DNA from 3 places in the Streptococcus rifensis genome. Region 2 is predicted to be linked to each of the others. Evidence: predicted binding sites of a transcription regulator. Region 2 holds the regulator's gene; each other region holds the start of a gene.
The links. Region 2 encodes Rex, which represses fermentation and respiration genes when NADH is low (regulators of the CRP and FNR family bind a similar motif). Its sites were predicted from a motif close to TTGTGAANTANTTCACAA; they were not measured.

Region 1 (11,101 bases), on a different contig from region 2:
GAAAAGTTCCTACACCACTTAAAATATCATTTGTGTAAGCATTGACTTTATCAATAATTTCGCTAGAGGTACTTGAACCGAGATACTCGGTTAAGAAGCGGTTTAACCATCGGTTGTGTTGAACTTCGGTAATAAGATTTTGAACGGCTTTAGGTGTGTTCGTCACTAATGAATGGACACTTTCAACCAGCTCTGGAATGACGATTCCTAACAATATAAGTGAAAGGATAAAGAATGTGGCATAAGCCAGTAGCAAGGTAATCGGCCGCGAAAATTTTCGCGCTGTTTCTCCTTTAATAAGGCGATAGTAGATGCGTTCATAACCGGACATCAGGATATTAACAACATAGGCGATCATAGCTCCACCAATGAAAGGCAGTGAGGCACTCCAGAGGGTTCCTAAAAGGTTTTCTGCAGTTTCCCAATAACGAAAAACAGCTAAAACAACAATAAGCGAAATGAATAGCGTCAAAATAAGATTTTTATGGTTTTTTAACAAGAAAAACTCTCCTAAATGATTTTTGATAACGATAACCTAAGTATAGGACTCGATAAGCATTGTCAACAATCGTAGCTATCAATACTCCCGAAAGTCCTAAACCAAAGACAAGAGTCAAAAGATATCCCAATCCTACTCGGATCACCCACATGCCGACTGTTGTGGCAACAAAGGGGACTCTAGCTCGGCCGACACCCTGCCAAAGCGCCGTCATGATAAGCGTTCCCGTCGCTACAGGAAAACCGATAAAAGACATCCAAATGACCTGTTGAGCTGCCGCAATCGCTTGAAGATCAAGTGTGTAGAGGCGAATCAACCAAGGACTCAAAAACAAGACCGTCCCTGATACCAGGGCTACTAGCCGAAAAGCCAACCAATAACTCGCCTTTCGAATCTCGTCTAAGAGCTGAACATCTTGTTGGCCGTGTGCTTGAGCTGATAAAATAACCGTTGCAACAGCCACACTCATAGCTGGTAAATAATTAAACTGTATCAACGTCTCCCCAATAGCATGACCTGCAACGACCCTTGTCCCTAACTGGACAATTATAGCCACCATAACTAAGTCGCCCGCACGCATCATGAGGCGCTCTCCTGCAGCCGGAAAAACTTGGTGCAATAACTGCTGATCAACCTGGAAATTCAACCGTTTTGGACGATACGATAAGCGATGCCACAAGAGACCGACACCTATAAACCGTGCTATAACAGTTCCTAAGGCAACACCTGCCACTCCCCAATGAAAGACAAACACTGCTAATCCCGATAAGAGAATGTTTAAAGCGTTGACAAAGAAACTGACAACCATGGGCCACTTGGTCTGGCCTTGAGCCCTGAGCATTGCGCCTAAGCAGACCATCAGGCCTAAGCTAAGACTTGCTCCACCAACGATTGCCAGATACTGACCACCTGACTGACTAACCGCCATCCCAGCCCCTAAAAGGGATAATATACTTTCACCAAACCCTAAAGATAAAACTCCCAGAATTAAGCTCAGCCATAAGGTTAATTGAATAGCCATCTGGCTGAGATGGAGAAGTTCGTTTTCCTTTTTTTGAGCAAAAGACTTCGCTATCGCTGCAGATACAACCGCTCCTACCGCTATAAATAGAGCTTGATAGATCGCAAGAATATTTCCTGCTAAGGCTACTCCAGAAATCACGACTAAACCCAGTTGGGAAACCAGATAGGTATCTACCAGCGTCATTAGCGCCTGCAAGCTATTTTCAATGAGGACGGGTAAAGCAATGGCCTTCAACTCTCTTTGGTAAGTCATAGAAAATCTCTTCCCGTCCCTCCTTTTTTAATCTGTAATGGTCAAATAACGTTCAACCGCTCCTTGCATATCTGCAACGGAAACAACTGTTTTGTGACGTACCGGCGCTGTCTCAAGTCCGTCAACAGCTGCTGGATAGGCCACTTTCGAAATGGCATGTAATTGCTCTAAGGCTTCAAAGTCTGTTAAATTTGTTTCTCCTGTAATCGCTGCAACAGCCACTACTGGGAATTTATAAGGACTGGCCGTAGAAGCAATAACTGTCTTCGTCTGGTCTCCTGTTTTAGCCTTATATTTCTGATGGACAGCAGAAGCTACAGCAGTGTGTGGGTCTTCAACATAGAGAGCAGCATCATAAACACGTTTGATTTCAGCCAGCGTTTCTGCTTCAGTGGCAAAATCCGCCGCAAAAAGGTCTAAAATCCCACGATCCACATCGCCTAAGCTGTACTGCCCTTCTCCAGAAAGAGCGGTCATCAATTCTAGCGTCTGCTCAGAGTTGTTACCAACTAGGTGGAAAATCAGGCGTTCAAGGTTAGAAGACACTAAAATATCCATAGAAGGTGATGAGGTCACCTTGAAATCCCGTTTTTTGTCGTAAGTTCCTGTGTTAAAGAAATCTGTCAGCACATTGTTTTCATTGGAAGCACAGATTAATTTACCAATGGGCAATCCTATTTGCTTGGCGTAAAAGGCTGCTAGGATATTCCCAAAATTACCTGTTGGCACCGCAAAATTAAGGGCCTCACCTGCTACAATCTCTCCTGACTTAACCAGTTGGGCGTAGGCATAAACATAGTAGACAATCTGTGGCACCAAGCGACCAATATTCATTGAATTAGCTGAAGAGAACTGGAAGCCATTGACTGCTAGTTTGTCACGCAAGGCACTGTCGTTAAACATTTCCTTAACCTTGGTTTGAGCATCGTCAAAGTTTCCGTCAATAGCGACTACGTGCGTATTTTCTCCTGTTTGAGTGGTCATTTGCAATTCTTGGACTTTGCTGACCCCGTCACGCGGATAAAAAACAATGATTTCAGTTCCTGGAACATCTGCAAATCCAGCCATGGCTGCCTTTCCAGTATCTCCTGATGTCGCTGTCAAGATGACAATTTTCTTGTCTAGGCCATGTTTTTTGGCGGCCGTTGTCATCAAGTGAGGCAAGATAGACAAGGCCATATCCTTAAAGGCAATTGTTGAGCCACGGAAAAGCTCTAAATTGTACTGATCGTCGCTAATTTTGACTAAAGGCGCAATCAGATCGGTATCGAATTTGTCATCATAAGCAGAGGCAATGCAGTGGTCCAGCTCTTCACTCGTGAAATCATCTAAAAAGGCAGATAAAATAAGCTTAGCCACCTCCTGATAGGAAGCATCTTTCAAGACAGCCATGTCCAAATCGACCTCTGGCATTCTTGTTGGTGTATAAAGCCCGCCATCATTAGCAAGTCCTTGTAAAATAGCCTGACTGGCTGTCACAATATTATTGGCATCTCGAGTTGATTGATATGTTAGTGTCATAGGAGTACCCTCTTCAAAGCTTTTTTACTATTTTACCATAATTTTGTAAGGAATAACGCCAACCTTTTATTTTGATAGCGTTTTTATCCTATTTCCGAACCAAAAAAGAACCTCTTAGAGATAACTCCGAGATTCTTTTAGTAAATTTACACACATTAACCAACGATTACTCTTGATAAAAGTTGCTCAAACTTTTGCAAATCAATATCCTTTTTCAGACCAATCTTAATCCGTCCAATCGTGGTCCAAAGTTCCACTTCAGAACCTGAATCCAAAAAGAGTCTCCCATTCTCACCAGACCACATTTGAATAGCCCGATAGGGTAAGACATAGGTTTCTACTTTTTTAGGGGCCAAGGTCGGACTATCTTTGATAATCAAACGCTTATCTGTAAAAATAGCAATGTCCTTAACCGTTTTGAAAGCTGCAATAATTTCTTCTTCAGGAAGCAACAGTTTCACCGCATCTTCAGGGGCATACGTTTCTTTTACAAGGGTCCAAGCAACAGCAATTTCGTTCATAGTCATCTCCAAGATTTTCTTTTTATTATACCAAAAATCACCTGATTAAGATACTGGTATCGTTTTTAGTAAAGTGACATCAAACAAAAAACTAGCCAGACTAAGGTCTGACTAGTGGAGTCACCTATTATTTGCGACGGCCTGGGCGTTTACCATAACCATAGTAAGCATCTTCAATGATTTCTTGCATATGATCAACCATTGGCAAACGTGGGTTGGCTGGAGAACATTGGTCCTCGTAAGCAAGAAGAGCCAATTCACGAGAGTATTTCTTAAGTTCTTTCTCATCAACCCCTTGTGCTTTCAAGTTCATCTTAATGCCAACACGTTCACCCAATTCGTAAACTGCTTTAGCGTATGCTTCAACTGCTTCTTCTGGCGTTGAGCATGGGAGACCAAGCATTCGAGCAATATCTTGGAATTTCTCATCTGCTTTCCAATAGTTGTACTTAGGCCATGTTGTCGTTTTAGATGGACGAGTACCGTTGTAGCGGATAACATATGGAAGCAAGATGGCATTGGTCCGACCATGAACGGTGTGGAAGCGACCACCAAGTTTGTGGGCCATTGAGTGGCTCATGCCAAGGAAAGCATTGGCAAAGGCCATACCTGCCATAGTTGACGCATTATGCATCTTCTCACGCGCCTCTGGATCAGCAGTTTTAACAGATTGTTCAAGGTATTGGAAGACCAACTTGATGGTTTGAAGAGCCAGACCATCTGTGTAGTCATTGGCAAAGTTAGACGTATAGGCTTCTGTCGCATGGGTCAAGACGTCCATACCAGTGTCAGCTGCGATGAAATCAGGAACTGACTCTACCAACGCAGGGTCCACAATAGCGATTGTTGGTGTCAATGAGTAATCAGCAAGCGGGTATTTGCGGTTATTCTTCTTATCAGAGATAACGGCGAACGGTGTCACTTCTGAACCTGTACCAGATGTTGTTGGGATACCGATGTATTTGGCTTTTTGTCCAAGTGATGGGAATTTGAAGGCACGTTTACGAATATCCATGAATTTTTGAACCAAATCACGGAAATCTACTTCTGGTTGTTCGTAGAAGAGCCACATCACTTTAGCAGCATCCATTGGCGAACCACCCCCAAGAGCAATGATAGTATCTGGCTCGAAGGCTTTCATGACTTCCGCACCACGTTCAACAGTTGTAATATCTGGATCCGGCTCAATGTCAGAGAAGACTTGAATCGTTACTTGGTTGCTGCGTGCGTTCAATTGGTCAATGACACGTTGTACAAAACCAAGGCGTTCGATAGACTTATCAGTAACAATCATAACGCGTTCAACATTCTCTACTGTTTGTAGGTACTGAATAGAGTTGCGTTCGAAATAGATCTTAGAAGGTACTTTGAACCATTGCATGTTGTTTCTCCGTTTTCCGACTTTCTTGATGTTGAGTAAGTTAACTGCACTAACGTTATCACCAACTGAGTTACGACCATAAGAGCCACAACCAAGTGTCAATGATGGAATGAAAGCATTGTAAACATCACCGATACCACCGAAAGTAGATGGAGAGTTCCAGATGACACGCATCGCCCGAACACGGGTACCAAATTCTTTCGCTAAAGCTTCGTCTTTCGTATGGATAGCTGCAGAGTGACCTAGGCCATGGAATTCCACCATAAGGCGAGCTTTTTCTAGTCCATCCTCTGTATCCTCTGCTTTAATCACCGCAATCACTGGAGACAATTTTTCACGCGTAAGAGGCTCTTTTTCACCAACTTCTGCACACTCTGCTGCTAAAATATTGGTTCCTTCTGGTACTTTGAAGCCAGCTTGCTCCGCAATCCAAGTTGCTGGTTTACCAACGATTTCGGCATTTAATTTCGCATCAGCGCAGTTTTTGCTATTTGCTTTGGCACCAAAACAGAATTCTTCAAGGAGGGCTTTTTCTTTCTTAGTGACAAAATAAGTATGGTAAGATTTGAATTCTTCAACAAATTCATCATAGATTTCTTTATCAAGGATAACCGCTTGTTCTGAGGCACAGACCATACCATTATCAAAGGACTTAGACATTACGATATCGTGTACAGCCTGTTTGATATCTGCTGATTTTTCGACATAGGCTGGGACATTACCAGCACCAACACCAAGAGCAGGTTTACCACAAGAATAGGCCGCACGTACCATGGCATTACCACCAGTTGCTAAGATTGTTGCGATGCCATCGTGATTCATCAAAGCAGCTGTTGCTTCCATAGATGGTTCTGTAATCCACTGAACACAGTTTTCAGGCGCTCCTGCAGCGATCGCAGCATCTCTCACAATTTGAGCTGCATGGGCGGAAGACTCTTGCGCAGATGGATGAAAACCAAATACAATTGGGTTACGTGTTTTAAGAGCAATCAAGGCTTTAAAAATAGTTGTTGATGTTGGGTTTGTTGTTGGTGTTACACCACAAATAACCCCAACAGGTTCGGCAATCTCTGTCACACCTGTAATCGGATCATCTGAGATAACTCCTACTGTTTTGACGCCCCGCATATTGTTGACAACATGTTCACAGGCAAAGAGGTTTTTCGTCGCCTTATCTTCAAAGACACCACGACCTGTTTCCTCAAAGGCGTGTTGAGCTAAAATACCGTGGGCATCTAAAGCAGCAACAGACGCCTTGGCTACAATATAATCGACTTGTTCTTGGTTCAACTGACGAAATTCATCTAAGGCAACAAGACCTTTTTGGACCAAGCTATCAATCGCTTGGTTAACATCTGCCACAGCAACTTCTTTTGCTTTTTTACTCATTTGTTGACTCCTTTTGTAACTTTGTTAATTATTTCACAACTATATTCTACACTAAATTTTTGTTTTTGTAAACACTTTGATAAATATTTCACAAACTTTTCTTTCGTTAGTATGTTAACTTCCCTGATAGCCTTACTTTCAAGCTTTTTATGATTGTAAAATTTTTTTATTTCACAAAATTAGTAAGCGCTATCTTTTTTGCTTAGTTAGAGTTTTATACTTTTTAAACTTATTTTCGATAAATTGTCATTAAAAAAAAAGACGACTTTATCCGTGATTACTAGATATAATCGTCTTTGAGGGTCACCCATTAAGCTACAGCAATGACTTTATAGATGGTTTTAGCTAGGGCCTCTTGATACTCTTCTTGCGTATAGGCTTCAGTTGTAGAGACGGTTGCTTCCCCTTTTTCAAGGTCAACCGCCACTTGATCAACGCCAGCTAGCTGGCTCAATTTATCAGTAACTCGCGCCACACAGTGGTCGCAGGACATGTTTTCAATGGTAAGGATTTGTTTCATCATAAACCTTCTTTCTTGACCAAAATTTTTTTCTAGGCCATATAAAACGATTGGAATTGCTGACAATCACCATACAGAGGTGCTTGTCAGTTTTTGTTTTCAAAGAATTCGTTAGGATTTTAAATAGCGTAATCTAAGAGCATTGGTAACAACAGAGACTGAACTAAGGCTCATGGCTAGGCCTGCTAACATAGGATCAAGCAAAGGCCCTCCATAGAGGTAAAGCAAGCCCATCGCCACAGGGATACCTAGAATGTTATAAGCAAAAGCCCAGAAAAGATTTTGCTTGATGTTACGAATGGTTGCCCGACTGAGTTTAAGAGCTGCCGGTACGTCTTCAAGGTTTCCATGCATGAGCACGATATCTGCGGATTCAATGGCTACATCCGTGCCAGAACCAATCGCGATACCAACATCAGCCTGGACTAAAGCAGGGGCATCGTTGATCCCATCACCCACCATAGCTACCCGTTGTCCGCTAGCTTGTAGGCGTTCGACCGCTTGGACCTTGTCCGCGGGGAGCACTTGGCTAATCACCTCGGTGACACCGACCTCAGCCGCAATCGCTCGAGCAGTGCCTGCATGATCTCCTGTCAGCATAACGACTGTCAAGCCCATCGTCTTGAGCTGCTGGATGGCAGCCTTACTGGTTGACTTGACCTGATCTGCTACAGCGATAAGGCCTGCCAACTGGTCATCAGAGGAAAGATAGAGAGGGGTCTGACCAGATTGGGCCAGCAGGGCGTCGGTACTAGCTAGACTGGAGATATCAACCCCCTGCTGCGCCATTAATTTGGCATTCCCTAGGGCTAGCTGGTGGTTCTTGTAGCGAGCTGTTAAACCCTTACCAGATATGGCTTGGAAATCGGTGACCGGCAACAAATCCAGTTCCGCCTCTTTAGCGGCATCTAAAAGAGCTTTAGCCAGAGGGTGCTCTGAACCGACCTCACTAGAAGCGGCTAGTCGCAGGAGTTCTTGCTCGGTCCACGAGCCTTGAGGATGAAGACTGGTGACGCGTGGGCGACCTTCTGTAATGGTTCCTGTCTTGTCTAAGACAACGGTATCCACGAGATGAGCGGATTCCAAAGCTTGACCAGACTTAACGAGAATGCCCTGTTCGGCTCCCTTACCGGTCCCGACCATGATGGCTGTCGGAGTTGCTAGTCCCAAAGCACAGGGACAGGCAATCACAAGAACAGAGACAAAAATTTGAAGGGCGAAATCGATATCCTTGCCTCCAAAAATCAGCCAAGATAAGGCTGCTAGAAGGGCTAAGCCAATCACTATGGGAACAAAGTAGAGGGAAATGCGATCTGCCATCGCAGCAATCGGCGCCTTAGACCCCTGCGCTTGCTCGACGAGTTGAATAATCTGAGCTAGAGTTGTATCTTCTCCGACCCGAGTCGCCTGATAATCGATACTACCGTTTTGGTTAATGGTGGCGCTGATAACGGTATCTCCAACTGCCTTGGACACCGGCATGCTTTCTCCTGTAATCATGGCTTCATCAATACTGGTTTGACCTGCAATAATTTCCCCATCAACCGGAATGCTTTCTCCTGGTTTGACACGGACTATATCCCCCACTCGGATGTCTTCAGTATCAATCTCTACAACCTGATCGTATCGAATAACCGTCGCCTTTCTAGGGGCCAGATTCATGAGGTGTTCAATAGCTTGTGACGTTTGCCCCTTGGCTCTTGCTTCTAGGAGTTTTCCGACCATGATCAAGCTGATGATAACTGCTACTGATTCCAGATACAGATGGTGGGCAAAATGGTGTTCGCCCTGAGAAATCCCATAGATGGCATAAAGGCCGTAAACAAAGGCTGCGCCTGTCCCTACTGCTATCAGGCTATCCATATTGGGATGCCCTTTGAAGAGGTTTTTAAACCCTCTTTGGTAAAAGCCGCGCCCTAGCCACATAACCGGTAAGGTCAAGACTAGTTGAGCCAGCGCAAAATTCAAGGGCACTAGATCGGGAGACAAGCTATTTGGCACGGGCAAGCCTACCATGGTCCCCATGGATAAGTAGAGCAAGGGAATTGTCAGCGCTAGCGCAAGAAAGGTTTCCTGTTTCTTCTTTTGGTAACGCGCTTGGCGTTCCGCCTTTTCAGCTTGATAAGCCGATTTCCCACGCTCTGTTTTTTCACTAGCGCCATAGCCAGCTGCTGCAACTTCTGCTATGACTTGGCCCCAGTCAAAATCAGGATCTTCTGTCTTAGCAACCAAGCGCTCTGTCGCAAGGTTAACCGTTGCCTCACGAACACCCGGTAACTCCCCGACTACCATTTCAATGGTTGCAGCACAGGCTGCACAGGTCATCCCTGTTAAGGTAAAGGTTTTTTCAGTCATGGCAATGTCCTCCGTGTTGCCCACAAGTGCACTGACCTGCTAAGCAGTTGCAAGTAAGTGCTATTGGAGCTGTCTGTTTTTGAGCCAAGGCTTGCTGGCTAATCCGCTCTAGGTCAACTTGGCTGAATTCTCCTTGAGATAGCAACAAGGAGACCAAGTCCACATGCTTAGTGTTGCAGATACTGCTTTGTATGGTCTTCAAGCTCTGGGTCAACTGGTCTTTTTCAGAAACCTGGGCATAGTAGGCAAATTTTTTACCCACTTGTTCTGTTCTGACCAAGTCTTTCGTTTTCAGACGTCCCAGCAAAGTTTTAATGGTTGCGGCCTGCCAATTGTAAGCCTTGCTTAAATGTGCGATCACTTGGGCGCTAGTCGCCCCTGGGTTGGCCCAGAGTACGCGCATGACTTGCCATTCTGCCTGAGACATGGTTTCTCTTTCCATAGCTACTCCTTTCGTTTACATTTGTAATCATTGTCTATAGCTATAGTTTACAACTGTAAACATTAAATGTCAAGAAAACACTCCCTCATTTTTGAGGAAGTGTCCATGTGATTAGTGGGCTAACATTTCTTGAGCAATTTCAAAAGAGCTCATGCCTGTTGGGTAATAGGTTGGCCAGTTTTCAAGTTCTTCTAACAGTTTTTCTTGGCTGTCGCTTCCAAAGTAAATATGGAAGTGACCGGTCTTAACTGGGGCAATGTTGTGGTCGCTAAACTGAACATACTTGTAGTCCCCAGCATCTTCATTGGTCGCTTCAAAGAGGAAGCGTACGCCACGGTTGCCTTTTTTGTAGGTCAAGATTTCATAGCCGACATACTTATAAGTGTTCTTATGACCTTTGCCATCGACAAAGAATTCCATGGTGTCACCATCAATCTTGATTTGTTCAACATCTGTCTTGTAACCAATGTCATAGTAATCCTTGTACTCTTCAGCTGTCATAGCTCCATTAGACTTTTTAGCCTTGTAGTCCCAAACTTGGTCAAAAGTACCATCTAGCAAGTATGGATAGACAGACTGCCAATCGCCAGCGTAGTCTGAGAGCTCACGGTCTGCAACGTCACTGTCTTCAAAGTAGCCATTGTAAACAGTCTTCGTATCTACGGCTTCTTCCGGTTGAATTTCAGGACCTTCGCTTTCTGTTGTCAATTTTAGAGCTTCAAGGTTAGCTTCAGCCGTTGAAATATAAGTTTCCCCAGCCTTCATGGCATCAGCTGTCAAACTCTCCAGTGGATTGAGAACCGCTGTTTCCACACCTGTTTCCTTGGCCAAGGTCTCAGCCACTGCTGAAGAAGCTGTTTCTTCAAAGTAAATGTATTTGATGCCATTGTTCTTAATGTACTCAGACAATTCTGCCAAACGCGTTGCTGACGGCTCAGCCTCAGGCGTCAAACCTGATACAGAAACTTGTGTCAATCCATAGTCAAGGGCGAGGTAATTAAAGGCCGCATGCTGGGTTACGAAACTTTTTTGCTTAGCTTGTGATAAGGTATCTGTATATTCTTGGTCAAGCGCTTGGAGCTCCTTTAGATAGGCCTCTGCATTCTTAGTGAAGGTATCCTTGTCTTCGGGATAAGCTTCTATCAATTGGTCACGAATAATCTCCACCATCTGTACAGCACGGTAAGGAGAGACCCA
Region 2 (11,101 bases):
CTTGCTTTTACTAAATTAAGAATTATTCGGAGGAATTATAAATGGCTCGTGTTAAAGGTGGCGTTGTTTCACGCAAACGTCGTAAACGTATTTTAAAACTCGCTAAAGGTTACTATGGCGCAAAACATATCTTGTTCCGTACGGCTAAAGAGCAAGTAATGAACTCTTACTACTATGCTTACCGTGACCGTCGTCAAAAGAAACGTGATTTCCGCAAATTGTGGATTACACGTATTAATGCGGCAGCTCGTATGAACGGTTTGTCATACTCTAAATTGATGAACGGCCTTAAAAAAGCTGAAATCGATGTTAACCGTAAGATGTTGGCAGACTTGGCTGTTAACGACGCAGCAGCATTTACTGCTCTTGCAGATGCAGCTAAAGAACAACTAGCTAAATAAAAAAAGTAAAACTATAAAAAGGCTGGGATTAAAGTCCTAGCCTTTTTATAGTTTTTATCGTCAGTTGAGCAAGGTGTATTCAATGCCAGAAAAGATGTAGGGCAACTTTTGAGTTGGAGTGACTGTAACATAGTTAGGATTAATAGTATGGTGATAGCGTATCAAAATAAACCTAGTGTTAACTCTGTCAAATCTACCAGAGAGAAAGTCAGAAAGACATTTGAAACTGTAATAAGTAAAAACCGAGAAGACTACCAAAAACTATAATCTTCTCGGTTTATCCATGTGAGACATTTCTACTTAAATCCCCATAAAAGCTTTAATCTCAGCTTCTGTCATTCCTGAATCGCAACGGACCGTTACTTGTCCATCGAGGACGCGAACAAAGCCTGGTACAGTTGGAATCCCATATTGTCCTCTAAATTGGCTTAACTGTTCTAATTGATTAGCTTGTTCGGAGTTCACAAAATAGACAGTAGCACCTGTCTCAGCAACTACATTAGCTAATTTAGTAGCGAATTTCCGGCAGTAAGGACAAGTTCCGCGTCCAATAAAATAAATTGCTGAATCTGCATTAGAAATCGTCTGCTCAGCATGGTCAATAGTGACAGGTGTTAAATCCTTAATATCCTTCTCGAAGGTTGTCATAACAAAACCTCTTTTCCATTTTATTCTTAGTTTTAGTATGCCACATTTTTCCAATAAAATCCAAAGAAAGGCTCAAAAGACCACTCATAAAAAACAAGGTGTGGTCTTTTTGATTCGTCAAAAGCTACCACAAAAACCACATTTTGTTTTGACTTCATTATTACATTTTAATGAGCTCTAAAATACCGATTTAAAAGACAGATTATCATATATCATAGGCATTTGTCATCTTTTTTTACCTGTTGCTCTGTGGAAAGGCTTTTTGAAGCATGTATTGACGAAATCTTTCTGTTGTCAGCAAAAAAGAAGCAGGATTTGAATCCTAGCCTCTTCAATGCTGTATTTAATTAGTTACGAACTGCAGAAGCGAACTCTTCTTTAGAGAATGCTTCATCAATGATATCTTTTAATTGTTTAGCTGATGCTTGCATTTTTTGCAATTCAGCATCATTGAGGGGGACTTTGACATTGCGAACGATACCATGCGCACCGACGATAGCCGGTTGGCCAATGAAAACATCTTCAACCCCTTCGTATTGACCGGCTTGGAAGACCGATAGCGGTAATACAGCATTTTCATCATCAAGGATGGCTTTGGTGATACGAGCCAAAGCGACAGCAATCCCATAGTAAGTTGCGCCCTTTTTATTGATAATAGAGTAAGCTGCATCGCGAACACCGATAAAGAGATCAACTAAGCCTTGGGCATCAACGTCACGGTTATCTTGCAACCACTGTTCTAATTTTACACCAGCAACGTTGGCATGAGACCAAACAGCGAACTCAGAGTCACCATGTTCACCCATGATATAAGCATGGACTGAGCGAGCATCAATCCCAATTTTTTCAGCTAATGCTTGACGGAAACGAGCTGAATCCAGAGAAGTTCCCGAGCCAATAACGCGTTCTTTAGGAAAGCCAGAGAATTTCCAAGTAGAGTATGTTAAAATATCAACTGGGTTAGCAGCGACTAAGAATATACCATTGAAACCGGAGGCGACTATAGCTTCAACAATACCCTTGTTAATACGAAGATTTTTTTCAACCAGATCAAGGCGTGTTTCACCTGGTTTTTGAGGGGCACCAGCTGTTAAGACAACCAAGTCAGCATCATGAGCATCAGAATATTCAGCTGCATAGATCTTTTTAGGTGAGGTAAAGGCCAATGCGTGGCTTAAGTCTTCTGCATCGCCTTGAGTTTTTTCTTTGGCAATATCAACGATACCAAGTTCTTGTGCAATTCCTTGAGTTACAAGGGCAAAGGCATAGGATGAACCAACAGCGCCATCGCCGACAAGAATTACTTTTTTATGTTGTTTAACAGTAGTCATGTTTAAAACATCTCCTTAAATTTAATAGGGAAGCCCCTTATGTTTACTATTCTAGCATTTTTTGCTTTTTTTGTCAGCTTTTGAAAGCAAATGAAAACGTTTAGAACACTAAAGAAACAACAGATTTTTTGGCTAAATTATGGTATAATGAAGAGTAATTGTAAACTAGAAAAGAGGCATTTTCGATGCAGGATAGAAATTTAGTGGACGTTCATTTAACACGGGAGATGAAGACTAGCTTTATTGACTATGCCATGTCAGTCATAGTCGCTCGGGCGCTTCCAGATGTTCGAGATGGTCTTAAACCTGTCCATCGACGGATTCTTTATGGGATGAATGAACTAGGTGTTACTCCTGACAAACCTCATAAGAAGTCAGCTCGTATTACAGGTGATGTCATGGGGAAATACCATCCTCACGGAGATAGTTCAATTTATGAAGCCATGGTCCGTATGGCTCAGTGGTGGTCCTACCGTCACATGCTGGTCGATGGTCATGGAAACTTTGGTTCCATGGATGGCGACGGTGCGGCTGCCCAGCGCTATACTGAGGCACGCATGAGTAAGATTGCTCTTGAAATGTTGCGTGACATCAATAAAAATACGGTTGATTTCCAAGACAACTACGATGCTAGTGAGCGTGAACCTCTTGTTTTGCCAGCACGCTTTCCTAACCTTTTGGTCAATGGGGCGACAGGCATTGCTGTCGGTATGGCGACAAATATCCCGCCACATAATCTAGGAGAGACGATCGATGCTGTAAAACTCTTGATGGATAACCCTGAAGCAACGACCAGGGATATTATGGAAGTCCTGCCTGGTCCAGACTTTCCAACTGGCGCTCTGGTTATGGGGAAGTCAGGTATTCATCGTGCTTATGAAACAGGTAAGGGGTCTATTGTTTTACGGGCTCGCACTGAAATCGAGGAACTTAAAAACGGCCGTGAGCGTATTGTTGTAACAGAGTTCCCGTATATGGTTAATAAGACCAAGGTTCATGAGCATATTGTTCGCCTTGCTCAAGAAAAGCGTATCGAAGGGATTACAGCTGTTCGTGACGAATCGAGTCGTGAAGGTGTTCGCTTTGTCGTTGAAGTCCGCCGTGACGCATCAGCCAGTGTTATTTTAAATAATTTGTTCAAATTGACTAGCCTGCAGACTAATTTTGGTTTTAATATGCTAGCCATTGAAAATGGTGTACCTAAGATTCTTTCGATTCGTCAAATTTTGCAAGCATACATTGCTCACCAGAAAGAAGTGGTTGAACGTCGCACGCGTTTCGATAAAGAAAAAGCTGAGGCACGAGCTCATATTTTAGAAGGACTTTTGATAGCTTTAGATCACATCGATGAAGTGATCCGTGTTATTCGAAATTCTGAAACAGATGCTGAAGCTCAGGCTGAATTGATGAGTCGTTTTGAGTTATCAGAACGTCAGAGCCAAGCTATCCTTGATATGCGTCTCCGTCGTTTGACAGGTTTGGAACGTGATAAAATTCAATCGGAATATGATGATTTAATCGCCTTAATTGCTGATTTAGCCGACATCTTAGCAAAACCAGAACGTATTGTGACTATCATCAAAGAGGAGTTAGAGGAAACCAAACGCAAATACGCTGATAAACGTCGTACGGAACTGATGGTTGGGGAGGTTTTGTCTTTAGAAGATGAAGACTTAATTGAAGAAACTAATGTTTTAATCACGCTGTCTAACAAAGGCTATATCAAGCGTCTTTCTCAAGATGAGTTTACTGCTCAAAAACGTGGAGGACGGGGTATCCAAGGAACAGGTGTCAAGGATGACGATTTTGTCAGAGAAATGGTTTCAACCAGTACACATGACCATCTTTTCTTCTTCACTAATAAAGGGCGTGTCTACAGATTGAAAGGTTACGAAATACCTGAATACGGTCGGACAGCTAAAGGTCTACCTGTCGTAAACCTTCTAAAATTAGATGAAGGAGAAAGCATCCAAACCCTAATTAATCTCAAGGCAGATGAAGCAGAAGGGGCCTATCTCTTCTTTACAACGCGTCAGGGGATCGTTAAGAAGACTAGTGTGTCTGAGTTTGGACATATTCGTCAAAATGGCCTTAAAGCCTTAAATTTAAAAGAAGAAGATGAATTGATTAATGTCTTTTTAACATCAGATGATAGTGATGTCATCATTGGTACCAAATATGGCTACTCAGTGCGATTTAAGGCTTCTAGTGTTCGCAATATGGGACGGACAGCTACCGGTGTAAAAGGTGTTAACTTACGCTCTGGAGATGCGGTTGTTGGTGCTTCAACTATCACTGATGACCATGAGGTTCTCATCTTGACTGAAAAAGGTTATGGTAAGCGGACCTCAGCTTCTGAATACCCGACAAAAGGACGCGGTGGTAAGGGCATTAAAACAGCTAATATCACTGAAAAAAATGGTTCTCTTTCTGGACTTCTGACAGTTGAAGGACATGAAGACATCATGGTTATTACTGATACTGGTGTCATTATCCGAACCAATGTTGCCAATATCTCTCAGACAGGACGTGCAACGCAAGGTGTTAAAGTGATGAGGCTTGATAGTGACGCTAAGATTATGACATTTGCACTTGTAGAGGTTTCTGAGGATGGGATAACGGAGACCATCAATGAAGAGTAAAGGGGAAGAAAATTTGGCACACACGCGTTTACGTAAAAAAGATAGGACGTTTAAAAGTTGGATCAAAAATGTTATTATTTTTCTATTGTTTGTTTTGTCTCTTCTCTTAATCTTTAATACCTCCATCAGGAACTCTATCATTGCTTGGAGAACTAATCAGTACCAAGTTGACAAGGTGTCTGTTGAAGAAATCGAAAACAACAAAAATAAAAAAGCCAATTTTGCTTTTGATGATGTTGAGTCTCTCTCGACAGAATCCGTTTTAGCTAATCAATGGGCAGCTCAGCAACTACCTGTGATAGGAGGAATTGCTATTCCTGAGTTAAAGTTAAACCTTCCAATCTTTAAGGGATTGGATAATACGGCCCTCCATTATGGGGCAGGAACAATGAAGGAAAATCAAGTTATGGGGCAAAGAAATTACGCTTTGGCCAGCCATCATGTTTTTGGCATCACAGGTGCAAGTGGCATGTTATTTTCACCACTTGAAAATGGAAAGCCTGGAATGAAGATTTATGTAACTGATAAAGCTATAGTTTACACATATGTGTTAACGACTGTTGAAACAGTCACTCCTGATCGTGTAGATGTGATTGATGACGTTCCAGGTGTTACTGAAATCACTCTGGTAACTTGCGAAGATGCTGGAGCAGAATTTAGAACTATTGTTAAGGGGACATTAGAATCTTCTGTTGCCTATAGCGATGCAGAAGGAAGCATCCGTAAAGCTTTTAACACCTCTTATAATCAGATTCAATTATAGGATAATTCATATTGATCTGAAACGAGTGGAATAATTACCCAAATTAAGAGGTAATATTTCATTCGTTTTGTTGTTTCTGAAAAATTATAAGAAATCGTTAGTCTGTTATTGCATATTTTTGACCTATTCCTTATAATAGAGACTAGGTGATTTAATGAAAAAGAATGAGTTAGTAATTGTATTAGGACTAATGACTATATTGGTATCAACAACTGCATTAGTAATTGGAGTCAGCAAACAGATAGCTCCGGCTAGCGAGCAAGTTGAAGCGTCTTCGTCGGAAATCTCGCCAGAAAATAATGACGATGTTGAAAACGAAAACGCAGAAGTTAATTATTTAAAATCAGAAGAAGCTAAGCAGGCGGTCATGGATCAGGATTTGACCCTAATGGATGCCTATGGACTTCATTATGATTATGCCCATCTGTCGTTACCAGAAGTTGTTCAAGTATATTTGGATGAAATAGGGGCTCCTCACTCTAGTGTGGCTTTCAGTTATAAAAATACTGAGACAGGCGAAATCATTGCCATGAATGAGTTGCAATCGATGACTGCGGGTTCAACCTACAAGCTTCCCTTGAACATGCTAATTGTTGATGGAGTTTTGAACGGGCAATTCTTTATGGATAAACCCTATGACATTGCCAATCTTTCCTTTGAAAATGAATCGGAATATTTAGCTTATCGTGGGCAATTTGGCAATGGGATGACAATCTCTGAAATGCAAGAATATTCCTTGGTTTATTCAGAAAATACGCCAGCTTACGGAATGGTTCAGATGTTAGGTGGCTTTGAGGCAACTTATAAGCTATTTGGTCGCTATGGCCAATCGAGAGGGGACATTAAGGCCATTGATTTGGAATCTGGAAACAAAACAACGACGGATTATTATATTCAGGTGTTAGACTATCTTTGGCACAATCAAGAAAAGTATAGTGATATTCTCTATTACTTAGGTATTTCCTTTCCCAATCAGTATTTTAAGGCTTATTTACCTCATTTAACCATCTACCAAAAACCTGGTTACTATGCAGAGGCCTTGAATGTCGATGCCATTGTCTACGAGGAAACACCTTATCTGATTGCTCTTTATACAGCAGGACTCGGAGGGTCTAACGCTGAGACAACCGAAATTAATGGCCTTGGATACGTTCAGTTAACGGAATTAACCTATGTGATTAATCAATGGCATCGGGTCAATCAAAATCCTTGATAACTGTTTTCTAAAATAATTTTTTTAAGGAAGTGGTCAATGCCACTTCCTTTTTTGATGTATTTGCTGGTAAAGATGACAAATATAAGGCATTAAACTGATTGGGAATACGAATAGAGTAGTAGGAGGATATTATGTATAGTATTTCAGTTGAACCAGAATCGTTGATGCCTCGTGAGCGTTTGCTTCTTGAAGGCGCTGAGACCTTAAGTAATCAAGAGTTATTAGCTATTTTATTAAGGACGGGAACAAAAGGTCATTCTGTGCTTTCTGTTGCCAACAGTCTATTAAATAGTTTAAAGAGCTTGCACGAGTTGAAGGAATTTTCTGTTCAGGAATTACAAGGTTTATCTGGTGTTGGTAAGGTCAAAGCTATCGAAATAAAGGCTATGATTGAACTTGGGAAGCGAATTAATCAATCAAAGTATCGTCACATGGAGCAAATACTCAGTAGCGAAAAACTGGCGAAACAATTGATGCAAGATCTCAGTGATAAAAAGCAGGAACACTTGCTTGCTATCTATCTGGATACACAAAACCAGATTATCAAGCAAGAAACTATTTTTATTGGGACTGTTATGAAATCATTAGCTGAGCCTAGAGAAATCCTACATTATGCCATTAAATATATGGCGACATCAGTCATTATTGTTCACAATCATCCTTCTGGTAGATCTAGGCCTAGTTCTAATGATGATCAATTTACCTTGGCAATCAAAAAGGCCAGCGAGTTGCTTGGCCTTGTCTTGTTGGATCACTTAATTATCGGAAATGGTGAGTATTACTCGTACCGAGAAGAAACAGATCTGCTCTAGAGATGATTAACAATATAGTCAAAGAGCATTAAATCTTCTTGACGATGGTCGATCATAAATTCTGGATGCCATTGGACGCCCATGTAAGGGTAGCCATCGTTTGCTTTGACAGCTTCAATGATTTTATCATCAGCTGAATAACCGATAATATCAAGGTTGTTAGCTAATGTTTTGATTGCTTGACGGTGAAATGAGTTAATAGAGGGGCGTTCGCCAAAAATATCTGATAATGCCGTACCAGCAGTCAGAATGACCTCATGTGTAGGATGCATAGCTGAAAGGTCTTGCCAATGGGATTTGATTTCCTGGTGCAGCGTGCCTCCCATGGCAACATTAAAGAGTTGAGTTCCTCGGCAAATTGAAAAAATCGGTTTTTCTCGCTTTACCATATCACGGATAAGGGAGAGCTCAAATTCATCACGATCTCGATTGTAATCATCGCTTTTAATCGTCTTTTCTTCCCCATAATATTCGGGAAGGACATTCTGCCCACCCGTTAAAATCAGTTTGTCAATGGTGTCTGCATAGATTGTAGCGAGATCAGGGGATCCAATAGGTAGGACAAGCGGCACACCACCAGCCTTTTGGACGCCTTCAACATAACCTTTAGCACAATAGACCTGAAAGAAATTACGATCTTCAGGGTTGTATTCAATATTACTTGAAATACCGATAATCGGATGAGTCATTGATCTCCTTACTGCTTTTGTCGCATAAAATAGAGTAGAGTTTGTAGTTCGCTTGTTAAATCAACGTATTGGACAACGATGTCTTTAGGGACAGTCAAATTAATGGGGGAGAAGGATAAAATTCCTTTAATACCTGCTTCAACGAGTTGATCGGCAACTTCTTGCGCTTTAATACTAGGTACAGATAAAATAGCTGTTTGTGCTTTGGCATCAGTTACCTTTTCTTTTAAAGCAGTTATTGGTAAAATAGGAATACCATCGGCTGACGTCGTTCCCACAAGCTCATTTTCCTCAACATCAAAGGCTAGGACAATTTTCATTTTATTTCGCTCATGGAAGCGATAGTTTATCAAGGCTCGGCCCATATTACCGACGCCTACTAAGATGACATTGGTGATTGAATTATCGTTTAAAATGTCAGCAAAAAAATTCATTAATTTTTTAACATCATAGCCAAACCCACGACGACCAAGTTCTCCAAAGTAGGAGAAATCACGGCGGACTGTGGCTGAATCGATACCAATAGCTTCGGCGATTTGTTTAGACGATGCCTTTTCGATATTTTCTTTGTTAAATCGCTTAAAAATGCGATAGTAAAGGGAGAGCCTTTTTGCTGTAGCTCTTGGAATGGATTGACCTTTATCATTTTTCATTCTGAAGTTACTCCTTGTTCAATAGTTTTATTTTAAATAAAGTTTGTGAAAATTGCAATATATATCACCTGAAAAAACACGTTCTAAATGTCTGACCGAAGACAAAGTCATTTTTGAAACTTTCCTTAGGGGATAGCTGACAGTAGCGATTTCTTTCTGACGTCTGTCTCAAGCTATCGCTGGCTCTGTTTCCAACCTTTAACTGTCTTCCAGACTGTTAAAACAAATCTGTTCTTTGAACCTAGGGTCTTAAAGAATCCGGAGCCACTGCGCCTTGTTTAACAAACGATAAAGGCTAATAAGGCTGGGACATATGCCCCAGCCTTATTAGCCTTTTGAGTATTTTCAAGCATCAGAGATAGGAATTAAGGTCCCTTGCTTGCATGACACGATAGAGGTCACCTATAATGCCACTATAATCTATGTTATGGCCGTTAATGATGACTTTCGTAACCTTTAAATGATCAGGAACTGTTAAACAGCCTGCAAATGCTCTGAAAAACTCGTCCACATCTGCAAACATTAGATGGCGTTCCTGCTTGTAACTATCTAGATAACTGATTTCAACCATAGCTGACCTATTTTTCTACTTTATTAAAAATGTTGCGTTCAACAAGACTATCCATAAGGAAAAAGAATTTTTGTTGAATAATGGTGTTAGCGCTAGGTTTAAAGATGTCGACGATACGAAGACCGGATTTGTCTGTAATATTAATTTTAAACCCATCTAGATCTTTATTAATAATAATTTTTAAAAGGAATCCTTCTCCAGAATTAGGGACTTCTTCTAAAAGACGTGTGAGTTCAAAATTTCCTAATTTATTTTGAAGAAAGGTATTATCTAGCAGGGTATATTTACGAATTTGAGAATCAATCTCGTATGTGTAAGGACAGTTTTTTAAGGTAACTTTTTTGTCAAAAGCCATGATTATTCTCCTAATAGTTTTAATAATTGAGATGAAAGTGTATCGATCTCTTCAAGGGTGTTGTATTTTGAAAAACTAATACGGACACTTTCCTTGAGAAGTGGGTGTTCAGCTCCATAGAGGGCCTCGAGGACATGACTAGGTTCAATATTTCCTGCCGTACAGGCTGATCCACTTGAAATAGAAATCCCCAATAAATCAAGTCGCATTAGTAATTGTTCATTGAGTTGACCAGGAAAAGCGATATTGAGAACGTAGGGGAGATTATCTTGGTCCTGATTGACAGTAGGTCCCAAAGGAGATAATGCTGTTAGAAGAGCTCGTCTCAATTGCTGCACATGAACCATATTGGTTTCCCAAGATGCTAGACTTTCTTCTAAGGCACTTGCCATCGATGCAATACTGGCCAAATTTTCAGTGCTGGCCCGGCGCTTGTCTTCTTGATTACCACCAAGAAGAAGGGGGTGGAGACGATTGGTGTTTGTGTATAAAAAACCAACTCCTTTTGGACCATGAAATTTATGACCAGAAGCGCTCAACAGATCAATCCCAAGTTCTTCTGGGTGTATTGGTAGTTTGCCTACCGCTTGAACAGCGTCGACATGAAAAACTGCTTGGTGTTCTTTCAATAACTCTCCAATAGAAGCAATTGGCAAGAGATAGCCCGTCTCGTTATTAGCATACATAGCAGAAACTAGAATTGTATCTGGGCGTAGCGCTTCCTTAAATTGTTGGACTGTGTATCTGCCTTCTACTGGCTTTAAATAGGTGACTTCAAAACCATATTTTTGTTCCAATTCCTTTAATGGATGAAGAACAGCGTGATGTTCAATGGCGGTTGTTAAGATGTGCTTTCCCTTTTCTATATTGGCCAAGGTATATCCAATCAATGCTAAATTATCTGCCTCGGTCCCACCAGAAGTAAAAATAATGCGATTAGGGGAAGTTTCTAGGGCTGAAGCGATTGAGTGACGAGCATTTCTTAGGATTTGGGCTGCCTGACGACCAGGGGTATGGAGG
Region 3 (11,101 bases), on a different contig from region 2:
AGATCGATCTGACCAAGGTTACAGGTGATTGCCCGATTATGCTAGCTGCCCCTACTGGCCGAGCTGCCAGACGGCTGAATGAGTTAACCGGTCTTCCTGCTGCTACCATTCACCGACATTTAGGTTTAACGGGAGAATCTAATGACGAAGTCAGCTACCTTAATGATTATCTCGATGCCGAGTTTATCATTGTCGATGAATTCTCAATGGTGGATACTTGGTTGGCTTACCAACTATTATCCAATATTTCAGGTAATACCCAACTCCTAATTGTAGGGGATAGCGACCAACTCCCTTCGGTCAATCCTGGCCAAGTGCTAGCTGACCTCCTCAAGGTCAACAGCATCCCTAGTATCAAACTGAAGAAAATCTATCGCCAGTCCGAGGAATCAACTATCGTCACCCTAGCCAATGCCATTCGGCAAGGTGTCTTGCCAGCGGATTTTACTCAGAAAAAAGCTGATCGCTCCTATTTTGAAGCCCAGCCTGAACATATCCCGCAAATGGTCGGACGCATTGTCTCAGCTGCCATCTCCAGTGGCATCAAGCCTCAAGACATCCAAATTTTGGCTCCCATGTACCGGGGGACTGCTGGAATTGACCAGCTCAATCAGCTCATGCAAGCCCAGCTCAACCCTTTGCTTGATGGTCAAATCGAGTTTGCTTTTAATGACTTAGTTTTTCGAGAGCACGATAAGGTGATTCACCTGGTCAATGATGCTGAAAGCAATGTCTTTAATGGCGACCTAGGCTACATCACAGATCTCTTACCAGCTAAATATACTGACAGCAAACAGGACGAACTGACCATTATCTTTGATGGCGGTGAAGTGACTTACCCGCGCAATGAGTGGTACAAGATTACCTTAGCCTACGCCATGTCCATTCATAAATCGCAGGGCAGTGAGTTTCCAGTGGTTATCCTTCCCTTGACCAACAGCAGCAAGCGTATGCTCCAGCGAAATCTCCTCTATACAGCTATCACTCGTAGTAAGAGCAAGCTCATCTTGCTAGGCAATCTGTCTGCCTTTGACTATGCTCGAGCACATACAGGAACTGCCCGAAAGACCTATTTGGTTCAACAGTTTGGTCAGAAGGCCAGTGAGAGTCCAGAAGTAAACCCGTCAAGGACTGACACAGCTAGGGAATTAGCAGACCTTACTGGAGAAAAAGAGCCTGACACCACCCCAACAGAAGCTGCCACAACTGAGCAAAAACCTGTCAGCTATACCCTCACCCCACATAATTACCAATCGATCGATCCCATGATCGGCCTAACCGAAGAAGAGATCAAGAAATTCTTTAGATAAAAAACAAGCCTAGCGTTCTTTATGCCAGGCTTGTTTTGTCGTTAAGTGAAACAGCAATTGTTTCTATTGGGATTAAGCCCCAAAAAACACAGGGCTTTACCCTACCAGCCATCACTCTCTAAAATTGGGTTAATTGCAAGTAGATGTAGCTGATGACAGAGATAATGACCAGTAAACTATTATTGAGCAGATGAAGGCTTACCTGCAAGATATACGAACTCAGTCGGAACTGGCCAATATTATTATTGTGGGAAGTCACATTGATTACGAAGACCTGCTTAAAAACCATTACCGTGTTTTTGGGGTTATCGATAGAACGGACAATCAGTCTATCTCGTTTCTTATAAAAGAAATTCGTTACTATCTTGATGGGATTTATGGCGACTCATTAGGACGAGACTAGGCAGTCATAGCGTTAGTCTGCTGATAAATTTGTCACCGTCACTCCTAATAGACGGATGCCCAAGTCTTTTTTGTCCAAATTATCGTAGATGCTGTGGACAACTGTTTCTAGCTGGGCTGGGCTAGCGACTGGTTCAGCTAGGCTTTTGCGCTTAGTCAGGGTAAAAAAATCTTCATAACGCAGCTTTAAGACCACGGTTTTTCCCTTCAACTGCTGTTTAGCAAGGCTCGCAGCCACACGCTGGCACAGGTTGCTCAACTCTTTTTTGGCGTCTTCATCATGATACAAGAGTTTGCCGTAGGTTCGCTCCTTGCCCAAGGACTTACGTACACGTTCTATCTTAACGGGCGAGTTGGAGATCCCTCTGGCTTTACGATAAAGGTCGTAGCCAAAGCGTCCAAAACGGTCAATCAAGGTCAGCTCTGGGATACTCTGCAGGTCAGCTCCTGTATATACCCCCATAGCATGCAGCCGCTCAACGGTTTTTCGCCCTACGCCATGGAATTTCTCAACTGGAAGTTCTGCCAGTACCGTCATGGCTTCCTCTGGCAGAATAACGGTTAAGCCATGGGGCTTTTTCATGTCTGATGCAATTTTGGCTAAAAATTTATTGTAGGACACACCGGCTGAAGCTGTCAAATGCAGTTCCTCCCATATATCCCGCTGGATAAGTTGGGCAATTTTAACTGCTGAGGAGGAGCCGATCTTATTGACCGTGACATCTAAGTAAGCCTCATCGATGGACATGGGCTCAACCAAATCGGTATAGCGCTGAAAAATGTCCCTGACTTGGCAGCCGACTTGGACATACTTATCGTAGTTGCCAGAGATAAAAACTCCTTGGGGACAACGTTCATAAGCCTCTTTGGCAGACATAGCCGAGTGAATACCAAACTCCCTCGCTTCATAACTGGCTGTGGAGACGACACCCCGTCCTCCAGACTGTCTAGGATCACGGGCAATGATGACAGGCTTTCCCTTTAATTTAGGATTATCCCTTTGTTCAATCGCTGCAAAAAAAGCATCCATGTCGATATGGATAATCTTTCGACTCGTGTCATTAATGAGGGGAAAAATCAACATGATAGCATCCTTTCCAAACTCAATTTTTTCCTATTATAGCTTATTTTTGAAATTAATATGAAAACGACATCTCTTTATTAAATTGTCAAAAAATTGTAATGTGATTCACTTAACATTCTTAATTAAGTATTTAACCTAATTAATCAGTGTAAAATAAATCACAGAAGAAAACGTTTACACTTGTTAATTTCCTTGTGTAAACGATTTCCAAATGTTATAATTGTAATTGTAAAAGCTATAAAAAGAAAGAAGGAACTCACATGTCAACAACAGTTAAAACAGCTAACGTGACAGAAGATGTTTTCGCGCAAGCCTGGGAAGGTTTCAAGGGAGATGACTGGCAAGATAAAGCCAGCGTAACCCGTTTCGTACAAGCAAACTATGCGCCGTACGATGGGGATGAAAGCTTCTTGGCAGGGCCAACAGAGCGTTCGCTTAAAATTAAGAAAATCATTGAAGACACTAAAGCACATTACGAAGACACACGTTTCCCTATGGATATCGATCGTGCGACTTCTATCGCTGATATCGGTCCTGGTTTCATTGACAAGGACAATGAAGTGATCTTTGGTATCCAAAACGACGAACTCTTCAAGTTGAACTTCATGCCTCGCGGTGGTATCCGTATGGCGGAAACAACTTTAATTGAGAACGGCTATGAGCCTGATCCACTCCTTCATGAAATCTACACGAAACATGCGACAACTGTAAACGACGGCATTTTCCGTGCCTACACGTCAAATATTCGCCGCGCTCGCCACTCTCACCACGTTTCAGGTCTTCCTGATGCCTATTCTCGTGGTCGCATCATTGGGATGTACGCTCGTCTTGCCCTTTATGGTGCAGACTACCTCATGCAAGAAAAAGTTGCTGACTGGAATGCGATCACTGAAATCGACGAAGAATCTATCCGTCTCCGTGAAGAAATTAACCTCCAATACCAAGCCTTGCAAGAAGTTGCAAAACTCGGTGACCACTATGGTGTCGATGTTCGGAAACCAGCGATGAACACTAAAGAAGCTATCCAATGGGTCAACATCGCCTTCATGGCTGTTTGTCGCGTTATTAACGGTGCTGCTACGTCACTTGGTCGTGTACCAATTGTTCTTGATATCTATGCAGAACGTGACTTGGCTCGTGGTACCTTCACAGAATCTGAAATTCAGGAATTTGTAGATGATTTCGTCTTGAAACTTCGTACAGTTAAATTTGCACGTACGAAATCATTCGATGAAATCTATTCAGGTGACCCAACCTTCTTGACAACATCAATGGCTGGTATGGGTAATGATGGCCGTCACCGTGTGACAAAAATGGACTACCGTTTCCTCAATACCCTTGACAATATCGGTAACTCTCCTGAACCAAACTTGACAGTTCTTTGGTCTGACCAATTACCATACGCTTTCCGCCGCTACTGTATGGCCATGAGCCACAAGCACTCTTCTATTCAATACGAAGGTGTCTCAACAATGGCTAAAGACGGTTATGGGGAAATGTCATGTATCTCATGCTGTGTATCACCACTTGACCCAGAAAATGAAGACAAACGCCACAACATCCAGTACTTCGGTGCCCGTGTTAACGTTCTGAAAGGTCTCTTGTCATCATGGAACAACGGTTATGATGATGTTCATAAAGACTATAAAGTCTTTGACGGTGTGGAACCAAACAATGACGAAATCTTCGACTACGATAAAGTCATTAAAAACTTTGAAATTGCCCTCGACTGGTTGACTGATACGTATGTCGATGCCATGAATATCATCCACTACATGACGGACAAGTACAACTATGAAGCTGTCCAAATGGCCTTCTTGCCAAGTCACCTTCGCGCTAATATGGGATTCGGTATCTGTGGTTTTGCCAATACTGTTGATTCCCTTTCAGCTATCAAGTACGCACAAGTAAAACCAATCCGTGACGAAGATGGCTTCATCTACGACTACGAAGTGACTGGTGAGTTCCCTCGCTACGGTGAAGATGATGACCGCGTTGATGACATTGCGAAATGGCTCATGGAAGCTTTCTATACTCGTCTTGCTAGCAAGCCACTTTACAAAAACGCTGAAGCTGCTGTGTCTATCTTGACCATCACTTCAAACGTTGCTTACTCTAAACAAACTGGTAACTCTCCAGTTCACCGCGGAGTATTCCTCAACGAAGATGGCTCTGTCAACACTTCTAAAGTAGAATTCTTCCCACCAGGTGCGAACCCAACGTCTAAATCACGTGGTGGTTGGTTGCAAAACTTGAACTCTCTTGCAAAACTTAACTTCAACCACGCTAACGATGGTATCTCACTCACAACTCAAGTCTCACCAAAAGCTCTTGGTAAAACATTTGATGAGCAAGTGAAGAACCTTGTGACCATTCTTGATGGTTACTTTGAAGGTGGTGGTCAACACGTTAACTTGAACGTTATGGACCTTAACGATGTTTACCAAAAGATTATGGATGGAGAAGATGTTATCGTTCGTATCTCAGGTTACTGTGTCAACACCAAGTACCTCACTAAAGAACAAAAAACTGAGTTGACACAACGTGTCTTCCACGAAGTGCTCTCACTTGATGATTCTGTAGATGAGTTGGTTAATAACTAAGTCCCTCTACTAGCAATCTGAGGCTGGATTATATAATCCAGCCTCTTTGTTTGTTTTAGATAAATACAACTATCCTTTTAGTTCGTGCATCGTTTCACCCTTTCGAAATCTCCATACAAGCTTTAAAACTCTCTCTTAAAAAGAGCTTAAGATGCTAAAAATACTATAAAATAGGGGGTTTGCGCGACTAGCTTCTATATGTTAAAATGAAGACAGGATGAACTGTTTCGGACAGTGACCCTATTCTCCATCAATAGATAAGGACATACAATATGAAATTATATTTAACCGATAAAGCCAAAGAAGTTTATTTACTACTGGGCTTTGTCCTCTTTATTTTTATCAATGTATTTTTATTTAATAACAAAACTGGCATTGGCTTCTCTGTTTTTTCAACATTGACTTTACTTGCTATCGGGTTGTTATCTCAACGCCGATCACTCAAAATCCTAGCCATCATTTCCTACCTGATTAATATCATCGTAGCATGGCAAGGATTGAATTATCTAGGATGGTTAACCGCTGTCCAAGCGATTGAATTGATTTTTATTGTCTGGTTTCTTTATCCTAAAGATACTTTCCTAAAAAATGATGCTACTGATCGCTTTTTATTTCATTATCGTCTTGGTAAGCTAGCAACAATAGCAAGTTTAACAGCCCTTATTTATATCCTTTTCCAGATAGCTCGCCTATTTTGGGATGGTACTTTTTTAGAATTCGGCGGGAACACAGCCTTTATCTTTGGGACACAGTATTTCTTATACACCATGCTTCAAAAACTGCATTTCGAAGAGGAGGCTGCCATTGAAGCACGGATGGCTAAAGCAAAACAGCTAGCTGAATTAAAACTTGTCCAACAAAAAATGAGGGAAAATACTCCTAAAAAAACAAGTGCTATTCCACTTGTTACCAATAACTTTGTGAAACTAGCCGGCATATGGTTGATTGTGATGGATTTGTCTATCCTGTCCTATATCATAAAGCCAAATGATGTTGGCTTTGGCTTTGGGGCTTTCTTTGTTCTCTTGAGTATCATTGTTTCACTCATCGTCAAGACAGAAGAAGATCCAAATGATGTTTTTTCACTCATTTACCATAAAATCCGCCCTGTACAACCCGTGTTCTTTATCATTTTGTTGATTGCCCATGCTCAAAAATTTAGCTATGGCGCAGCCTATGCCCTACTCTTTGCTATCGCTTATTTTATTTGGGCAATTGGCAAAATCAATATGAAAACCTTGCTGACTGCAACTGTACTGATTTACTTCTTTCCTGTCTTTGGCTACATTTCAAACCCTTATCGATTAGGGGCAGAGTCCCTATCTGATGTTGGGAAAATGCTAGTTAAAAAGGGGAGTCCAGACTATTACAACCTAATCAATTGGCTGGACTGGTCATCCGAAAGTTTTGAAGATGATGATCTTGAGGATGATTATTCTGTTGACCATTATGATGAAGATACCTTGACTGAGCAAACGCGTACCTATGCTGATACGGTTTGGGTTAGCAGTTACACTTCTGAGGCGGGGATTGAAATTGAAGAATATGTCTCTGAATTAGAACTCAGCTACAATTCCATTATCGATAAGGTAGAAGTCCAGGTGCGAACCACAAATGACTTAGTCACTCTATCTGGCTACCAAGAAGCTTATGAGCGTGCAGTATCTAACCCTGAAGGTGAGGATTTCCCTTACCAATACAGAGGCTATGTGTATCTCCAAGATATCGAAGGAGCCTACGGTATTTATCGCATCTATATCAGGCTTGACGAACAATGGTTGGAAGAGTTTGCTGAGAATCCTGATGGGCTATCCTTCGACTTACTGATTTCTGGCGTCGACGGTGATTTATCTGTCATCGAGAGTTATTGATGAAGAAAATAACAACAGATCGAAGACAAAGTCATTTTTGGAACTTTCCTTAGGTTTTTCGCTCTCTTATTTTCAGTCTCAAACTTTACATGATCGACTGAATCGGTTAAACAGACGGTAGCGAATCCCTTCGGGATGATTGTTAAGGCCAACCTAAATTTTGAGCCTTCTTCACTATTTCATCTCCATACTCAGACCCGAAATAGTCCAATGGACTATTTCACCTCAAAAGTTCCGAATGCCTGACACGATAAGGTTTCAGGCTTTTTTATCACAGGGGAAGATTTCAGTTTTGGCTCGCTTCCCTCGCTCAAATTCTATATTTTTAACAAAATCATTAGCACAGAAAATAGAGTTTGTCTGAGATCTCATAACACGTCTTTAATTTCTAAAATTAAGGAGGCCGGGCAAAAAGTTATAATTTAATTATTCTTTTTAAAAGTAAAATGGCATAGAATCAACGTTTTAACAACGTTATTCCATGCCATTTTCTATTTTTCGAGACTTTTTGCCCAACCTCTTTTCAACTTTTTTCGTAAAACTATTGACTAGAAAGCCATTGAGGTTTCTTTCATGGTTTGTTTAATGACCTCTCTCAGTTCTCGACGCTTAGTAATCCATTGAGGTCGGTCATCATAGGCAAAGGTCCGATTGGTTAAGAAAATAGCAGCCTGCTGGTCTTTGCGATTAATCATGACAAAGGGACCTGTATAACCTGTATGGTCTATCCAATCGCCATCTAAATTCCAACCTAAAGAGCGTGTCTTTTCTTCTTTAGCATAATTTTCCCAAAGATTCTCCGCAAAATCATCCTCTAAATAATGCTGGCAAAAGAGCTGCAGATCTGAAAGGGGTGAAAAGAGTCCTGCAGACCCACAATGATGTCCCAGCACCTTAGCCTTGGGATCGTGCACCTGTCCATCTAAAATTCCTGAGATGGTAGGCACCGCTCCTAAAACAGGACCAAATCCTGTCTCTGACATTTGCCAGGGGTCAAAGAGCTGTTCAGCAAAAATACTGGCCAAGTCTTTCTCAAAAACTTCTTCTAAGAGAAAACCAAGCAGGATGAAATTGACATCTGTATAGCCAAAAGTCTTTTGTTTAGTGACCTTAATCTGATCAATAGCAGCCTTTAATCCTTTGGCATCTAGCTTATCGCGATTGGGAATGAAGGGATCAATTCCGGAGGTGTGCGTCAAGAGTTCTCTAATCGTGACATTTGGATCAGTGACCGCAGGATAATAGGCTTTTAAGGGAGTATCTAATGCGAGACGACCCGCTTGGATAAGCTTAATCATGACTGTCGCGACACCCACGACTTTTGATACACTGGCTAAATCATAGACCAGATTTGATACGGTAGGTTGATGTCCATCAATGGTTCCATAATAGTCGTTCTGCCATTTTCCATGGTCATAAAGAGCCAGACTAGCTCCAGGATATAGCCCTTGGTCTATCTGGCTTTGAATTTTATTTTGAATTACTGTCATTTTCGTAGCTTAATATCCAGTCCATTTTGATCAGTAACAGTTAAAAATCGTTCTTTCTTATCTACAAAGACTTCCAGTCCAGATTTGCGAGCTTTTTGAGCAATAGGCGCTAAGTCTTTATCTTGCCCCATCATAAGTTCCAGACCGACTAAATCCCAGGTGACATTGTTAGCAACCTGTAAGTCCTCTCCCTCAGCTTGGATAAAACGTACAGGAACATCTGGAAAAAGATCTACAAAAAGATTTTTACTATTAGCAACATCCTTCGTTCTCACATCAACAGATTCAATAGCAAACCGACTCAGTCCGTCAAATACGGACTCACCCTTTTTGAAAATTGGCTCTCCTTTAAAAATTTCAAGTTCAGCAACATTATCTTCTGCATGTAGCAAAAAAATATCCCCTTCGGGAGACTCCGCCGTAAAAGCCCATCCCTTTGGACCTTGATAAAGGGCTTGGTAAGGTGCTCCCAAATCTAATAAATGTTCAATTTCTTCAGGAATAGCAACTTTTACAGTAACCTGGGCTAACTTTTTAGGACCTTTCACTTTACGAGTTCTTGCCGCTGGCGATTCTTCTAAAATCAACTGCACTTTTTGATCTCCATAGCTTCCCAAATCTGCAAAAGCATTTTCCTCATGGAGTACCTTAAATCCTAGGACTTTTGTATAAAATTCAATGTTTAAAAAACGGTTATTAACCTTTATTACTGGAATCATTTCAATTACTTTCCCATTTCTTTTCATACTTTATATTGTAAGGTAAATAACTGATTTTGACAACTATTTAACGGTTTATAAGATAAGTTTCCTGCTGTCTGAAAACGTATTACTCTTCCTTATGAAAATCCTTTTCAATCTATGGCTAATTAAAATACCACTTCCAGACCTAGCAAATAATATCCAAACATGCTGTAATCTATTTCAATAGCCTTGTAGCCCTCATACCATCGCTCTACTACTCTATTGATTATTTTAGACAATCATCTCTTTATCAAGTATAATAGAGAAAGTAAAGCTCGGATAGGCTATCGATACTCATAACATCATTTCTTCATTGAATTATTCATCTGTTCATCCTATCCTATAAATTAAATCTTTCAGAAGGGATTGCCATGCGCTACAATCAATTTTCCTACACACCTGTCTCCAAAGAGCAGATGCTTGAAGAACTTCAAGAACTCGGATTTGCCCTCTCAGTTGATCAGTCTGATAAAGCAAACTTTGAAACCTTTGTCCGTAAAACTTTCTTTAATTACCAAGACACCGATTATCCCTTGTCGACACTCCTTGCCGATGAGAAGACAGATCTTCTGGATTTCTTCCAGTCTGATGCCCCTTTAACCCCTGATATTTTCTATCAGGTTACCCTACAACTCCTCGGTTTTGTACCAGGAGTTGATTACAACAATCTAACAGAATTTTTAGACCAGCTAAATTTTCCTATTATTTTCGGGGATGTAATCAATAATATCTACCATTTGCTTAATACCCGTAAGAAATCTGGCAATACCCTCATTGACCATTTGGTGGCACAGGATTTGATTCCCCAGGACAATACCTACCACTTTTTCAATGGCAAGGTACTTTCAACCTTTACCACCCATGACCTGATTCGTGAAGTGGTCTACGTGGAGTCAGGTCTCGATACAGACGACGATGGTGAGATTGACTTGGTCAAGGTGAATATTATTCGTCCCCGCTTTAAAGGTAAGCTTCCTACTATCATCACCAACAGTCCTTATCAGCAGGGGATTAATGACGTTGCCAGTGATAAGGCCCTCTATAAGATGACTGGCGACCTACAGGAAAAAGAGAACAACCAAATCACGGTTAGTGAACCAAGGCAACCAGAACTCCTCGCTGGGACAGCACCAGCTGCTGAAACCTTTGCAGCGGAAGAAACCTTTACCTATCAGGGGCGCTTTACCACTATCAACGACTATTTCCTCTCCCGTGGCATGGCCAATATCTATGTATCGGGTATTGGAACCCTAGGCTCTCAAGGAATGATGACTAGTGGTGATTACCGCCAAATCCAGTCCTTTAAGGCTGTGATTGACTGGCTCAATGGCCGAGCTGTGGCCTTTACCAGCCATCGAAGAGACAAGCAGGTCCTAGCGACTTGGTCAAATGGGAAAGCAGCCACCTCTGGGATTTCCTATCTAGGAACTCTCTCAACAGGGCTTGCTACCACAGGTGTTGATGGCCTCGAAGTCATTATGGCAGAAGCTGGTATTGCTTCTTGGTACGACTACTACCGGGAAAATGGCCTGGTTGTCAGCCCAGGTGGCTATCCAGGTGAAGACCTCGATAGTTTGGCAGAATTGACCTACTCCAAG

Region 1: a site for Rex is predicted at 6,609-6,626, ahead of adhE (bifunctional acetaldehyde-CoA/alcohol dehydrogenase). Genes of this name have one in related genera too.
Region 3: a site for Rex is predicted at 2,943-2,960, ahead of pflB (formate C-acetyltransferase). Genes of this name have one in related genera too.

Annotation. Positions count from the first base shown of each region.
Region 1 covers NZ_JBRUCW010000004.1:143,829-154,929, forward strand. Annotated here, with positions in the region: gene ACVRYP_RS03935 (AI-2E family transporter) at 1-499, opposite strand, end outside; gene ACVRYP_RS03940 (MATE family efflux transporter) at 483-1,775, opposite strand; gene thrC (threonine synthase) at 1,803-3,296, opposite strand; gene ACVRYP_RS03950 (PH domain-containing protein) at 3,452-3,817, opposite strand; gene adhE (bifunctional acetaldehyde-CoA/alcohol dehydrogenase) at 3,945-6,587, opposite strand; gene ACVRYP_RS03960 (heavy-metal-associated domain-containing protein) at 6,898-7,107, opposite strand; gene ACVRYP_RS03965 (heavy metal translocating P-type ATPase) at 7,219-9,462, opposite strand; gene ACVRYP_RS03970 (CopY/TcrY family copper transport repressor) at 9,455-9,904, opposite strand; gene ACVRYP_RS03975 (metal ABC transporter solute-binding protein, Zn/Mn family) at 10,016-11,101, opposite strand, start outside.
Region 2 covers NZ_JBRUCW010000003.1:34,927-46,027, reverse strand. Annotated here, with positions in the region: gene rplT (50S ribosomal protein L20) at 42-401, shown strand; gene ACVRYP_RS02445 (DUF6568 family protein) at 702-1,049, opposite strand; gene ACVRYP_RS02440 (L-lactate dehydrogenase) at 1,397-2,380, opposite strand; gene gyrA (DNA gyrase subunit A) at 2,566-5,022, shown strand; gene ACVRYP_RS02430 (class A sortase) at 5,012-5,785, shown strand; gene ACVRYP_RS02425 (serine hydrolase) at 5,940-6,998, shown strand; gene radC (RadC family protein) at 7,133-7,813, shown strand; gene ACVRYP_RS02415 (gamma-glutamyl-gamma-aminobutyrate hydrolase family protein) at 7,810-8,502, opposite strand; gene ACVRYP_RS02410 (redox-sensing transcriptional repressor Rex) at 8,511-9,155, opposite strand; gene ACVRYP_RS02405 (DUF4649 family protein) at 9,508-9,726, opposite strand; gene ACVRYP_RS02400 (DUF1831 domain-containing protein) at 9,734-10,081, opposite strand; gene ACVRYP_RS02395 (cysteine desulfurase family protein) at 10,084-11,101, opposite strand, start outside.
Region 3 covers NZ_JBRUCW010000012.1:12,790-23,890, forward strand. Annotated here, with positions in the region: gene recD2 (SF1B family DNA helicase RecD2) at 1-1,310, shown strand, start outside; gene ACVRYP_RS07895 (hypothetical protein) at 1,501-1,713, shown strand; gene dinB (DNA polymerase IV) at 1,726-2,796, opposite strand; gene pflB (formate C-acetyltransferase) at 3,057-5,399, shown strand; gene ACVRYP_RS07910 (hypothetical protein) at 5,672-7,270, shown strand; gene ACVRYP_RS07915 (serine hydrolase domain-containing protein) at 7,819-8,760, opposite strand; gene ACVRYP_RS07920 (CppA N-terminal domain-containing protein) at 8,757-9,506, opposite strand; gene ACVRYP_RS07925 (Xaa-Pro dipeptidyl-peptidase) at 9,875-11,101, shown strand, end outside.